Regions from separate parts of the Zoogloea sp. genome, predicted to be linked through region 2. Evidence: predicted binding sites of a transcription regulator. Region 2 holds the regulator's gene; the other holds the start of a gene.
The links. The regulator LexA, encoded in region 2, represses DNA repair genes until DNA is damaged. The targets are predictions, from matches to a motif close to ACTGTATNTANATACAGT.
Positions count from the first base shown of each region.

Region 1: ACE3RX_RS10895 (error-prone DNA polymerase) is a predicted target of LexA. The motif match lies at 4,860-4,877, and genes of this name have one in related genera.

Region 1 covers NZ_JAYSDK010000015.1:11,563-19,003, reverse strand. Annotated here, with positions in the region: gene kdsB (3-deoxy-manno-octulosonate cytidylyltransferase) at 1-120, opposite strand, end outside; gene ACE3RX_RS10925 (Trm112 family protein) at 122-310, opposite strand; gene lpxK (tetraacyldisaccharide 4'-kinase) at 291-1,301, opposite strand; gene ACE3RX_RS10915 (ExbD/TolR family protein) at 1,316-1,738, opposite strand; gene ACE3RX_RS10910 (MotA/TolQ/ExbB proton channel family protein) at 1,749-2,354, opposite strand; gene xseA (exodeoxyribonuclease VII large subunit) at 2,653-4,011, shown strand; gene ACE3RX_RS10900 (superoxide dismutase) at 4,131-4,718, shown strand; gene ACE3RX_RS10895 (error-prone DNA polymerase) at 4,884-7,441, shown strand, end outside.
Region 2 covers NZ_JAYSDK010000006.1:65,390-72,830, forward strand. Annotated here, with positions in the region: gene ACE3RX_RS05345 (DNA polymerase Y family protein) at 1-940, opposite strand, end outside; gene imuA (translesion DNA synthesis-associated protein ImuA) at 876-1,640, opposite strand; gene lexA (transcriptional repressor LexA) at 1,667-2,269, opposite strand; gene ACE3RX_RS05360 (peroxiredoxin) at 2,585-3,172, shown strand; gene ACE3RX_RS05365 (peptidylprolyl isomerase) at 3,138-3,617, shown strand; gene ACE3RX_RS05370 (dipeptide ABC transporter ATP-binding protein) at 3,714-5,726, shown strand; gene ACE3RX_RS05375 (transglycosylase SLT domain-containing protein) at 5,827-7,441, opposite strand, start outside.

The DNA.
Region 1 (7,441 bases), on a different contig from region 2:
AGCTTGCAGAGCCCGATCGAGAACGCGCAGGACCATCGGCTTGCCGGCAATGTCGAGCAGTGGCTTGCCAGGCAAGCGGCTGCTCGCATAGCGGGCCGGAATGACGATACGGAAACCCATGTCAGCGGGACTGGGCGATTTCTTCGTCAGTCAGCGGCCGGGCTTCTTCCTCCAGCATCACCGGGATGCCGTCACGAATCGGGTAAGCCAGGCGGGCGCTGACGCTCCACAGCTCCTGCTTGTCCTTGTGGAAGTCGAGCGGGCCCTTGGTAATCGGGCACACCAGGATTTCAAGCAGTCGGGGGTCCATCGAGCTTCTCCACAATCAGTTCCGCCGCGCCCGGCGCAAGCTGCGCACGGACCGGCCACACCCAGCTGTCGGCCGGGGCGAAAGGCGCGCATTTTACCGCATCCTTCTCCGTCATCAGAAGTACATCGCCATCGGAAATTGCCAGATCGGCCGCGGTGAACGCGTGATGATCAGGAAATGGGCGCCGCTGGATGCTCAAGCCCAGCCCTTCGAGCTGACTGAAGAAGCGTTCGGGTCGTCCGATACCGGCCATCGCATGGATCCGGCGACCGCGGAAGGCCGCCGCGTCGCAACGTTCTTCACGCCGCCCGAGCCGTTCGAACAGCGAACCGGCCAACCCGAACTGGAACACCGGCACCGGGCGGATCTTTGCGGACAAGCGCACCGACAGGGCGCCGTGGGCCAGCACCAATCCCGCTTCGCGAACGCGGCCCAAGCCTTCCCGCAGCGGCCCCGCCGGCAGGCGCAGGCAGTTGCCGAGGGTGGCTTCGTCCACCACTACGACTTCCAGATCCCGCGCCAGCCGATAATGCTGGAGGCCATCGTCGGCGATCAGCACATCCACGTCCGGGTGGGCTTCCAGCAAGGCCTGCCCCGCAGCAGGACGGTCGCGCCCGACGAAGACCGGGCAGCCCGAGCGGGACGCCATCATCACGGGCTCGTCGCCGAAGCGGGCCGGGTCGCCGTCGGCCGGCACCTGAGCAACACCTTCAACCGCCCCGCCGTAGCCCCGGCTGACGATGCCCGGCTTGAAACCACGGTCGCGCAAGAGCTCCGCCAACCACAGCACGATGGGTGTTTTGCCGCTTCCACCCACCGCGACGTTGCCGACGACGACAACCCGCACGGGCAAGCGGACAGACTTCAGGAGACCCAACGCAAAGAGCCGGCGACGCAGGCCAGCCAGCAGTGCAAACAACAGGGAGAGGGGAAGGAGGCTCCATGCGAGCGCCCCTCGGCTCTGCCAGAATCCGGGGGCGCTACGTGGCATGAAGTGCTACAGACTCAGCGCTGGGCAGCCTGAGTGGCGAAGGAAATGTGAATCAGGCCGGCCTGTTGCGCCGCCTGCATCACATCGATAACACGCTGATGGACAGCCTTTGCATCCGCATTGATGATGACCACCGGATCCTTGGCGTTGGCAGGCGCCACGGCGCGCAACGCTGCGGCAATGGCGGCCACGTCGGTGCCGTTGACCGGGCGCTTGTTGATGACCACCTCGCCACCGGCGGTGACAGCCACGTTGATCTCGACCGGCTTGTCGTCGCTGACCTGGGCATCCGCTGTGGGCAGGTTGATCTCTAGCCCGGCGAATCGCGAATAGGTCGTGGTGAGCATCAGGAAAATGATGATCACCAGCAACACGTCGATCATCGGAATCAGGTTGATTTCCGGCTCCTCGCGGGAGCGGCCGCGACTGAAGTTCATGGCCGGTGCCTCAGCGGCGTTCGCCGTGGATCAGTTCGACGAGACGGATCGCCTGCTGCTCCATCTCGATCACCAGGCCATCGACGGTGGCGCGGAAATGGCGCCAGAAGATCATGCTCGGAATCGCGATGACCAGGCCGAAACCGGTGTTGTACAAGGCGATGGAGATACCGTGGGCCAGCTGCTGGGGGTTGGAGCCGCCGGGCGCCTGGGAGCCGAAGATCTCGATCATGCCGACGACGGTGCCGAACAGCCCCATCAACGGGCTGATCGATGCAATGGTGCCGAGGGTGGTCAGGAAACGTTCCAGATCGTGAGTGACCGCGCGACCGGTTTCCTCGATTGACTCCTTCATCACTTCACGCGGGCTGCGCACGTTGCGCAGGCCGGCGGCCAGCACACGGCCCAACGGGGAACTGAGCGCAACGCGGTTGAGCATCTCGGAAGTGACGCCGCTCTGGCGCATTTCGGCAACGACCTTGTCCACCAGGCCGTCAGGAAGAATTTTGCTGCGACGCAGCGTGATAAGCCGCTCGATGATCAAGGCCACGGCCACGATCGAAGCAAACAACAAGGGCCAGATGGGCCAGCCGGCAGCTTGGAGAATGGCGAACACGCGAGCGCTCCTGAGAATCGGACGAAGCCCATGACTCTAACCTGCCCTAGGTTGCAGAGCAACACATGGAACGTGTCAGACAATCCACAAATTCTGTGGATAACTTTGTGGATTGATGCCAAGGGAGGACGCTAAACCCGTAGTTCGTAAGGCTTTTTAGTGGTCGGGTCAAAAATGAGGCGATATACACTTTTGTTTTAAATCAATAACTTATAAGTTTTTTGGCAAGTCAAGAGCCTGGGCTGGATTTTTTGCCCCCACCCTGGGCGAGATGTGGATTCCGGTAGAATTCAAGTCCATGAACACCCCGCAAATCAGTACCAAAGTCAACTCCGGCGAAGTCGTTTCCGTGTCTTGGTTGAACCGCGCGGCCCGCGAAGCACTCGAGGGCAGCTTCCCTCTGCTGTGGATCGCCGGCGAGGTGTCGACCCTGACCCGCGCCGCTTCGGGGCATGTCTACTTCACGCTCAAGGACGATCAGGCGCAGGTGCGTTGCACCATATGGCGCAACCGGGCCCAGTTGCTCGGCTTTCGCCTGGAGCACGGCATGCGCGTCGAAGTCCGCGCGCTGGTGACCCTGTTCGAAGCCCGCGGGGACTACCAGCTGAACGTCGAGTCTGTCCGTCAGGCGGGCGTCGGCAATCTTTACGAGGCCTTCCTGCGCCTGAAGGCGCGACTTGAAGCGGAGGGCCTGTTCGATCCGGCCAGCAAGCGGCCGCTGCCGCGCTTTCCACGGGGGCTCGCGGTCATCACCTCGCCCCAGGCCGCCGCCTGGCGCGATGTGACTGCCGCGCTAGCACGCCGGGCAGCGCACGTGCCAGTCAGCCTGTATCCGAGTCTGGTCCAGGGCGCCGACGCTCCCACCCAGATCGCTGCGGCGATCAGGCAGGCCGGCCTCCGCGCCGAGCTGGACGGCAACGACGTACTGCTGCTGGTACGTGGCGGCGGCAGCCTGGAAGACCTCGCCGCCTTCAACGACGAGAGCGTCGCCCGCGCCATTCGCGCCTGCCCCCTGCCGGTGGTGGTCGGTGTTGGCCACGAGACCGACGTGAGCATCGCCGATTTCGCCGCCGACTTGCGCGCCGCCACGCCAACCGCAGCGGCCGAACTTGTCAGCGCCGGCTACGTGGAAGCACGGGAAGGATTGGAGCAACTGGCGCATCGCCTCAAACGAGCCATGGAACGGCGTATCGAGAACGCAGCCCAGCGCGTCGACCGGGCCGCCGCACGCCTGATCCACCCCCGCCAACGTCTGCACGCCGGCCGGCTGCAACTGGAGAATCTGCAGCAACGCCTGCAGGCCCGCATTAGCCAGCAGCTGTCCGCCCACCGGACGCGGGTCACCACGCTGGAACTGCGCCTGGCCGCCCGCAGGCCCGATCTGCCCAGCCGGCAACAGAGGCTGAGCATGCTGGAGCAAGGACTGCAGCGGGCCATGCACAAGTTGTTCGCCGATCGCCGGACGCAACTCAACACCCTGGGCCAGCACCTGGCCCACCTCGATCCCCGCGGCGTCCTGTCCCGCGGCTACAGCATCACACGGAATGCCTCGGGCCAGATTATTCGCTCCGCCAGTGGGCTCGTTCTGGGGGATCTCATCCACGTCGAATTCCACGACGGCGTCGTAGATGCAAAGGTAGACAAGCATTCCAGCTAGTTGCGGTGCAAAATAGCGGGTGGAACCGGCGACCGGATGAGGTACGCCGAGGCCGATTGTGCAGAGAATCCAATCCCGACTAGAATAGTCGGACAATTTCCTATACCCCGGAGAAACAAATGGCTCATACCCTGCCCGAACTGCCCTACGCCAAGAACGCCCTGGTCCCCCATATTTCCGAGGAGACCTTCGAATACCACTACGGCAAGCATCACCAAGCCTATGTGACCAACCTGAACAACCTCATCCCGGGCACCGAGTACGAAAACCTGTCCGTCGAAGAGACCTTCCTGAAGGCTCCGGCCGGCGGCATCTACAACAACGCCGCCCAGGTCTGGAACCACACCTTCTTCTGGAGCTCCCTCAAGCCGAATGGCGGCGGCGCTCCCGCCGGCGCGCTGGCTGACGCCATCAACGCCAAGTGGGGCTCCTTCGACGAATTCAAGAAGGCCTTCCAGGCTTCCGCCGTCGGCAACTTCGGTTCCGGCTGGACCTGGCTGGTCAAGAAGGCCGACGGCTCCGTCGACATCGTCAACACCGGTGCTGCCGGCAACCCGCTGAAGAGCGGCGAAGGCAAGCCCCTGCTGACCATCGACGTGTGGGAACACGCCTACTACATCGACTACCGCAATGCCCGTCCCAAGTTCGTGGAAACCTTCCTGAACAGCCTGGCCAACTGGGACTTCGCTGCCGCCAACTTCGCCTGATCGCGAAGCAGCTACAGCTACCGGGAGCCCGGCGACCTCACGGTCGCCGCTCCCGAAACAGCCCCGACATCGGTTCACGCCGTGTCGGGGCTGTTCTTTTTGAGCACGTCTTGAAGCGCGGAAGTATGGCTTGTTGAGTTAACTGTATTTATATACAGTTAACTCATGCCCCAACAGGATCATCCCGCTTTTGCCGAACTCTGTGCCCGCTCCAACTTCAGTTTCCAGACCGGCGCTTCGCATCCAGAGGAGCTCGTAGAACAGGCCGCAGCCCTCGGCTATACCGCACTGGCGTTGGCCGACGAATGCTCCATGGCCGGCGTCGTGCGGGCTTACGCGGCCTGGCAGGCAAACAAGGAACGGCTGCAGCTGATCGTCGGCACCCGCATCCAGCTCGAGGACGGCCCGCAGCTCGTGCTGCTCGCCGAAAACCGGGAGGGCTACGGCCAGCTGTGCCGCCTCATCAGCCGCGGCCGGCTGGCAACAGAAAAGGGCCAGTACCGGCTGCATCGGCACGATCTGCGTGGCGGTCTCAACAGTTGCCTGGCCCTGCTGATTCCGCCGGACACCACCTCCACCACGCTCACGGATGACGCCGGCTGGCTGGCCGCCCTCTTCCCCGACAGAGCCTGGATCGCCGCCCTCTTCCCGATGGGGCCCGACGACCACAGCCGGCAGGCGTGGATCGCCGAAGCAGCGCATACTGCTGGCATCCCAGTCGCCAGCACCTGCGCGCCCTTGATGCACCACCCGTCACGCCAGCCCGTGGCCGATGTGTTGAGTGCACTGCGCCATCATTGCAGCCTCGACGAGGCCGGCTACCGGCTGGCCGCCAATGCCGAACTCCACCTGCAGAGCCGCCAGCGCCTGGCCCGCCGCCACCCGCCTGAGTGGCTGGCCGAAACATTGGTGATTGCCGCCCGCTGCCACTGTCCGCTCGGCGAACTGGGGTATCAATACCCGGATGAAATCGTGCCCCCCGGCGCCACGGCGGGATCCCATCTACGCGCGCTGGTGGACGCCGGCCTGCGGCGCCGCTACCCACCAGCCACACACGGTCGGGATCAGGTTCCTGCCGACATCCGCGCCCAGGCCGACAAGGAGCTCGCGCTGATCATCGACCTCAAGTACGAGGCCTTCTTCCTCACCGTTGAGGACATCGTCCGCTTCGCCCGTAGCAAGAAGATCCTGTGCCAGGGGCGCGGTTCGGCGGCCAACTCGGTGGTGTGTTACGCGCTGGGCATCACCGAGGTCAAACCGGAGGAAGGGCATCTGCTCTTCGAGCGCTTCGTGTCCAAAGAACGCCGGGAGCCACCCGACATCGACGTGGACTTCGAGCACGACCGGCGTGAAGAGATCATCCAGTACATCTACAACAAGTACGGTCGGGACCGGGCCGCCTTGGCCGCCACGGTGATCCGCTACCGTCCCCGCAGCGCCCTGCGTGACGTGGGCCGTGCCCTCGGCTTCGACCTCGGCCAACTTGAACAGCTCAGCCGCCGCCTGGCCTGGTGGGACGGCAGCCGGGTGGCACCGGAGCGCCTGCGCGAAGCCGGCCTCGATCCGGACGCGCCGCGCACGCAGTTGCTGCTCGAACTCGCCAACACGCTCGTCGGCTTTCCCCGTCACCTGTCCCAGCACGTAGGCGGCTTCGTGATTTCCCGCGGCCCGCTGGCCGAACTGGTTCCGGTGGAAAACGCCGCCATGGCCGATCGCACCGTCATCCAGTGGGACAAGGACGATCTGGAAACCCTGGGACTGCTTAAGGTGGACGTGCTGGCCCTCGGCATGCTCTCGGCGATCCGCCGCAGCCTGGATCTCATCTCCCGCTGGCGTGGTCAGTCCTTTGCGGTTGAGGATATCCCGCGGGAGCAAGCTCCCGTCTACGACATGCTCTGCGAAGCCGACGCCATGGGCGTCTTCCAGGTAGAGTCCCGGGCCCAGATGAGCATGCTGCCGCGCCTGAGGCCCCGCACCTACTACGACCTGGTCGTCGAGGTGGCCATCGTCCGGCCCGGGCCGATCCAGGGCGGCATGGTCCACCCCTACCTGCAGGCGCGGGAAAAGGCGGCCCGCTTGGAACCCATCGACTATCCACGGCCGGAAATCGAGCCGGTCCTGTCCCGTACCTACGGCGTGCCGATCTTCCAGGAACAGGTAATGCAGCTGGCGATGGTCGCCGCCGGCTTCAGCCCTGGCGATGCGGATCAACTGCGCCGCTCCATGGGCGCTTGGGGACGCAAGGGCGACCTGCAGCACTACCAGGCGCGCCTGACGGCCGGCATGCTCGCAGGAGGATATCCCCCGGAATTCGCCGAGGCGCTGTGCCGGCAGATCCAGGGCTTCGGCAGCTACGGCTTTCCGGAATCCCACGCTGCCAGCTTCGCGCTGCTGGTCTATGTCTCCGCCTGGCTCAAGCGTTTCGAGCCGGCGGCCTTCCTGTGCGGTCTGCTCAACAGCCAGCCGATGGGCTTCTACGGACCTTCCCAGCTGATCCAGGACGCCCGGCGTCATGGGGTCGAAGTCCGCCCGGCCGATGTCGGCACCAGCGACTGGGAGTGCACCCAGGAGCCCTCCAGCAACGCCCCGGATATCCCCGCCGCCCGCCTCGGTCTGCGCCTCGTCAAGGGCTTCAACGCCGCCGCTGCGGAGCGCATCGTCGTTGCCAGGCAGGATAGCGCCTTCCTGTCGGTGGACGATCTGACACGCCGGGCCGGACTCGA
Region 2 (7,441 bases):
GGGCCAGCAACTGGCAGCGCTGCATGTCCCGGGAAAGGGTGCCCAGTACGATCTCGAACGGTGCTTCCGGCGCTCGGCTGTTGCGTTCGAACTCCAGAACCAGCGTGAAGCGCTCGATCCCGGCCTGGCGGGCATCGAGCCAGCCGGCCAGGCCAGCGAGCAGGCGCCGGGCGGCGAACAACAAGGTTTCCACCTGATCGGACGGCGTCGGCAGCGGCAGGCGGGACAGATAGCGTTCGGGGGGCTGGAACCAGGGGTACGGGTCGGGAATGTGTCCGTAAGCCCGGTCGATAGCGTTGGTGACGGCCTGGGCATGGCGTCGTGCGAGGCCGTGACGGGGCAGACGGCGTACTTCTCCCAAGGTGGCGTGGCCGGTGCCGGTGAGCAGGTCCAGGCTGTCGGGCCCGACCGGCGCGCCCTCGGCAAGAGCGATCAGCGGCAGTGCATCGAGCCTGCCGGCCAGGGGAGCACTGGCGTCATCGTCGCTGCCGAAGCGGGCCAGCCAGCGGGCTGCCAGGGGTGTCTGGGCGATCGCCAGGCGGGCGAGGAAGCCCAGCTCCTCGATTTCCCGGATGATCTGCCGGCTCAGGGGGGCGAGTCCGCCGAACAGGCGCAGGCAGGCCTCCACCTCGAGGAGAACGGCGTTGGGCGCGGCGAGGCTGATGGCGGGGGTGAAGCGCCCGGCCCAGGTGGCGATGTCGACCAGAGCGGCGTGTTCGAGGGCAGGCTGCCGGTCGATCAGGCACAGCTCCGGCGCTATGGCCAGTGCGCTGGCCCGGCCAATCCCTGGCTCCACGCCGCGCGCCATTGCTGCCGGATCCGCGGCCACCACCCTGCGGCGCGGATGGCCATCGAGGATCGCCAGCGGGGCGGCATCACTGCGCCCCCGCGTGAAGACCTGGAGGGGCAGATCGGGCAGGTAGAGGGCGCACCAGAGCATGCTTGCCAACGGGGGAGGGCTGGGGCGCGCGGGGGGCTGCCGAGCAAGGCTCGAGGCCTCCATCGGGACGTGGGCCACCGCCCGGCCAGGGGAGTTCGAGTCTCACGGGCTCGGCCAGTTGTGGCCCGCGGCGTTTCAGGATGTGGATACCGATGCCGCCTCGGCAGGGGCTGAGGGCCAGCCGCAGCACTGCCGGTGAGGGTTGGCGGGCAGCGCTTGCGGGGCGGAGCAGGATCAGTGGTGTGCCGCTTTCTTCGGCGGCCAACTGCAGGCGGCGCAGGGCGCCCATGTCGGCGTCGGCCAGCCACAGCAGGACCACCTCGCAGCTGCGCGAGTCGAGGGACTGGCGAGCTGCCCAGCGGGCATGGGCCGGGCTCTCGGCTTGGACGATGAGCAGGCGTTCGAGCGGTACGCCGGCGGCGGCGAGGGCTGGCGCATAGGGCAGGCCGGGCGGAGCGATGCAGGCCGCCCAGCGCCCTGCAGGCACGCTGGCGAGCAGGGGGAGCAGCAACCCCAGTTCACCGACACCATTGCGGGGCAGCAGCAGTTCGCTCAGCGCGGCGAGGGGCCATCCGCCTCCGGGCAGGGCTGCGTCAAGTGCCGGGTGGCCGGTCGTTCGCCCCGGTAGGGCCGGCGTGGCCAGCCGATCGCCGCGCCAGACCAGATGGTCCAGGGATAAGGCGGAAGCGGAGGCGGCCATGGCGTGGTTCAGGCGATGCCGGAGGGTCAGAAGCTGTCGCTGCGGATCAGGCCGACGGCGATGCCTTCGATTTCCAGCTGGTCGTTGCGGGTGTCCACGATGATGGGTTCGAAGTCCGGGTTGGCTGGCAGCAACTCGACGATGGGGCCCTTGCGGGCCAGGCGCTTGACTGTCACCTCGTCTTCCACCCGGGCGACGACGATCTGGCCGTCGCGGACCTCGGTGGTGCGATGTACGGCCAGCAGGTCGCCATCGAGGATGCCAGCATCGCGCATGCTGAGGCCGCGCACCATCAGCAGGTAGTCGGCGCGGGGCGAGAACAGCCCCGGGTCCACCTGGTAGCGGCCCTGCACATGTTCGGCGGCAAGGATGGGGCTGCCGGCGGCGACCCGCCCGATCAGCGGCAGTCCGAGGGCCTCCTTCAGACGGATGCCGCGGGCGCGGCCTTCTTCAAGGGAGATGACGCCCTTGGCGGCGAGGGCGCGCAGATGGGTCTCCGCCGCGTTGGGCGAGCGGAAGCCGAAGGCGCTGCAGATCTCGGCCCGGGTCGGCGGACGCCCTTCCTGCTCCACGGTGTCGCGGATCAGCTGGAGGATTTCCTGTTGGCGGGGGGTGAGATTGTCGGACATGGAGGGCTCCTGTGAGTCTTGTGTAATTTTATACAGGTTGCGGCGGATGGCAAGCCGCGCGTGCCTTTGCCGGCCGGGGCCGGCCCCGGGAAGCGTGACAAACTGCAGCCCGCAGCCATAAATGACTTGAGCCTCGGCGGGCGGTGGACTATCCATTCAAGAGCATGCCTTCTCCTGACTGATGCAGGTGTGGCAAGCTGGCATCCGGAACAGCAGCCGACATATTTCGCAGACAAGACCAAGCCACACGAACAGATTTGCCCAACCCCTACGGGCTCCCGAGAGCCCTCATTCGCCCCCGGAGGAGAGATGCCCATGTTCGTCAGCCCGCAAGAAGCTTCGGGTAGAGTTCTCAGCGCTGCTCGGTTAGAATCCTCCGACTCGCCGGCAACGCCTTGCGAAGGCTCGCCTGCTCCGCTCTTTTCCCTGCCCGATGCCGACATGGAAATGTTCGATCTGGCCTCGGTGCTGGGGTCCAAACATGTGGTCCTGTACTTCTATCCCCGTGACAACACCCCCGGCTGCACGCGTCAGGCCATTGATTTCAGCGACCATGACGCCGACTTCGAGCAGCAGAACTGCATGGTGATCGGCGTGAGTCCCGACGACTGCCTGACCCATGCCGATTTCCGCGATCAGCACGGCCTGTCGGTGGAATTGCTGTCCGACGAGGATGGCGAGGTGTGCCGCCTGTACGGTGTGTGGTTGTCGGGCGTGGTCGATGGGGTCGCCAAGCGCAGCGTGCGTCGCTCGACCTTCATCATCTCCAGCGACGGGGTGGTGCAGCATGTGCTGCACGATGTGAATCCGCGCGGCCATGCCGCCGAAGTCTTCCAGCTGATAAAGCAACTCAACTCAAGGAATGTAAATGGAAATCGCCAAGAACACGGTCGTCACGCTTGATTACAAGGTTACCGACCCCGATGGGAACGTGATCGACGACGGCCAGCACCCGCTGGTGTACCTGCATGGCGGTTACGACGGTATCTTCACCGTGATCGAGGAAGCCCTGCACGGCAAAAACAGCGGTGACAGCCTGAAGGTCAAGCTGCAGCCGGAAGATGCCTTTGGCGAGTACGACGAGGAGCTGGTGCTGGTGGAAGACGCCACCCTGTTCCCCGACAACATCGAAGTCGGCATGTCCTTCGAGCGCGTGGGCGAGGATGGCGAGGACGAAATGGTCTACCGCATCACCGACATCGCCGACGGCAAGGTCGTTGTGGATGGCAACCACCCCCTCGCCGGCACCGCGCTGGTCTTCGACATCACCGTCAAGAGCGTGCGTGCCGCCAGCGCCGAGGAAATCGGCCACGGCCATGTGCACGGTGAAGGCGGTCATCACCACTGATGCCAGGTGGCCGGCGCTGCGGCTTCGTCCGGCGCCGGCCAACCCGAATTCGCAGAACGGATCGCCTTGCGGTCCGTTTTTTTTGGAATGAATAGATTGGACTCGGACAATCAGGCGCTGTTGCAGGTGAGCGAGCTGCAGGTGGAGCTGGGCGCTGCGGGCCGGCGCGTGCATCCCGTGGATGGCATCAGTTTCGCCGTTCCTGCCGGGCAGACGCTTGCGCTGGTGGGCGAATCGGGTTGCGGCAAATCGATGACCGCGCTGGCCTGCATGCGCCTGCTGCCGGCTGGCGGCCGGATCTCGGGCGGCAGCGTCAGGCTTAGCGGAGAAGCCTTGCAAAGCTTGCCCGAAGTGCGGATGCGCGACATCCGCGGCAGCCGGCTGGCGATGATCTTCCAGGAGCCGGCCACCAGCCTCAACCCGGTCATGACGGTTGGCGATCAGATTGGCGAGGTGCTGGTCCGCCACCGGGGCATCCACGGCAAGCCCGCTTGGGACGAGGCGGAGCGTCTGCTCGACGCGGTCGGCATTCCCGACGCACGGCGACGCCTCGCGGAATATCCTTTCCAGCTGTCTGGCGGCATGAAGCAGCGGGTCATGATCGCCATCGCACTGGCGGGCGACCCGCAGTTACTGATTGCCGACGAGCCCACCACGGCGCTGGATGTGACGATCCAGGCCCAGGTGCTGGATCTGCTCTCCGATCTGCAGGCCCGGCGTGGCATGGGCATGCTGTTGATCACCCACGATCTGGGCGTGGTAGCGCGCATGGCCCACCGGGTCGGCGTGATGTACGCCGGCGAGCTGGTTGAGACCGGTAGGCGGGAGGATTTCTTCAGCACACCGCTGCACCCCTATTCCCGCAAGCTCTTTGCAGCGTTGCCTACAGAGGCCCAGCGGGGCAGGGTACTGGAGACCATCGAGGGGCAGGTGCCCCGCCTCGGGGCCCATCGGCACGGCTGTCGTTTTGCCGATCGCTGCCCGCAGGCACAGGACTTGTGCCGCCAAGCGGCGTCGGCCATGCATGTCGTCGGTCGCCAGGCCGTGCGTTGCCATCTGTACGACCCAGCTGCGCCGATCGGCTGGCTGAAGGAGGCGACGACCGCTCGCGATGTGGCCTCCAGCGGAACTGCCAGCGGCGCGGCACTGGAGGTGGAGGGCTTGCAGGTCCATTTCCCGGTTCGCAAGGGCCTGTTCCGTCGGGTCGTCGGCCATGTGAAGGCGGTGGATGGCGTGTCGCTGACCGTGCCGTCAGGCCAGACCCTGGCGCTTGTCGGCGAATCGGGCTGCGGCAAGACCACTGCTGGCAAGGCCCTGCTCAGCCTGCTGCCGGCCACCGGCGGCAAGGCGCGCTATGGCAGCCACGAACTGCTTGGTCTCAGCCCACGGGAATGGCAGCCGCTGCGGCGGGATCTGCAGATGATCTTCCAGGACCCGTTCAGCTCCCTCAATCCGCGCATGCGGGTCGGCGAGATCCTGGAGGAAGGTATGGCGGCGCTCAAGGTCGAGAAGAGCGCCGAGGCGCGTACCCTCAAGGTTGAGGCCTTGCTCAAGCGGGTCGGGCTGGATCCGGCGATGCGCCATCGCTTCCCCCATGAATTCTCTGGCGGACAACGCCAGCGCATCGCCATCGCCCGCGCACTGGCCGTATCGCCGAAGCTGATCGTCTGCGACGAGCCGACCAGTGCCCTCGATGTATCGGTGCAGGCGCAGATCCTCAATCTGCTGCGGGAGCTGCAGGCGGAATATGGCCTGTCCTACCTGTTCATCACCCACAACCTGGCAGTGGTTGATTATCTCGCCCACCATGTGGCGGTGATGTATCTCGGGCGAATCGTCGAGCAGGGAAGCGCGGAGGAGGTGCTGAGGTCACCCAGTCATCCGTACACGCGCATACTGCTGGCGGCGGTGCCGCGGGTGGATGGGCGCGAAGGGGAAGTCGTTGCCGGGAACGGAGCGACTCATGGTGATCTGCCGTCGCCATTGGCACCCCCGGCCGGCTGCCATTTCCATCCCCGCTGCAGCCAGGCCATGGAGGTGTGCCGGCAGGCCTATCCGGAAGAAACCCGGTTGTCGGTGAGCCGGGTCGTGCGCTGTCATTTGTACTGAGTGACCAGGCGCCCGGTTGGGCGCAAGCCTGCGGGGCTGGTTCCGCGCTCCGCCGAGCCGCTTCGCACCAGAGGAGCCCGAAGGAAGACCTGGTCTGCCCTCAGTGGTGCTTCTTGTCTTTGCCGGCGCTGTCCTTGGCGTCCTTGGACTTGTTGCCGCTGTCCTTCTTGTCAGCCTTGTGGCTGCTCTCTGCCTTGCTGTCAGCGGCCTTGTCTTTCCCGGCCGCTTTTTCCTTGCCTTGGGACTTCTCGTGGACCGCGGGTTTCTCCTTGGCTGAGGGCTTGTCCTTGCCTGAATCCTTTTCCTTGGCAGACGACGTGGACTTGTCTTTTGCCGAGGTTTTTTCGGAGGTGGGCTTCTCGTCCTGTTTGTCGGAGCCCTTGCTCTTGCCGTGCTTGCCGCGCGGGGCGTCCTTCTCCTGGTCCTTGTCTTTGGCGGGCGCGGTTTCGGCCTTGCCGTGGGCGAAGGGTTTGATCGGCGCGGCGCCGACCGGCACCTTGCGTTCGATCACGGTCGGCTTGCCGTTGCGGCCGCGTACGACGGTCCGCTGGACGATGAAGCTGGGCGGTTCTACGGCGCCAGCCTGGGGCTTGGTCGGCAGCATGTTGGCGAGGGTGATGCGCTCGCCCTGGCTTTCCGACGGGACGATCAGGGTGTAGCCGGTGCCGATGCGTGCCCGCGGCGACAGGCCATTGACCTGGCGCAGGCGAGTGGCCGAGATGCCCAGCCGGTCGGCGACGCCTTCGAGGCCTTCGCCTTCCTGCAGTTCATAGGTTTTCCAGGCTGCGCTGGCCGGGTCATGTTTCTCGAGGTTGCTGAGGAAGGTATCCACCCTGTTGGCGGGAATGATCAGCGACTGGGTGCCGTTGGTCGGCAGTACGGGGCGCTTGTAGCCGGGGTTGAGGGCGAGGATTTCTTCCACCGGCGTTTCGGCCAGGCGGGCCGCCGTTGCCAGGTCGAGGGGCACGCGGCTCTCGACGGTGGCGAAATAGGGCCGGTTGGGGATGGACGGCAGGGTGATGCCGAACAGTTCGGGCTGGGCCACGATGTTCTTCAGCGCCTGCAGCTTGGGCACGTAGTAGCGCGTTTCGCCCGGCATGTTCAGGAACTGGTATTCGGTGGGCTGGCCGGCCGCCCGGTTCTTGGCCACCGCCCGGCCGACCGCGCCTTCGCCCCAGTTGTAGGAGGCGAGGGCCAGATGCCAGTCGCCGTGCATCTCGTAGATGTACTGCAGGTAGTCCAGCGCGGCATTGGTGGAGGCGATCACGTCGCGCCGCTCGTCCACCCACCAGTTCTGCTCCAGTCGGTAGGTCTTGCCCGTGGATGGCACGAACTGCCACAGGCCGGAGGCCTGGGCCGACGACAGGGCCATCGGGTTGAAGGCGCTTTCCACCATCGGCAGCAGGGCTAGTTCGGTGGGCATGCCACGGCGCTCCAGTTCCTCGACGATGTAGTAGAGGTAGCGCTGTCCGCGGCTGAAGATCTGGCGCAGGGCGCCGGGGCGGTTGATGTAGTAAATCTGCCGGTCGGTCACCAGGTCGGTGTTGAGGTCCGGCATGGAGAAGCCGCGGCGGATGCGTTCCCATAGGTCGTCGGGCTCCACCGTCAGGTCGATGGTGGGTACCTTGACGTGCTGATCCCGGATCTCGAAGGTCTGCATCACGGGGGATGCGCCGTTCGCATCGAGTAGCGACGGAGCCTGGGCCAGCTGTTGC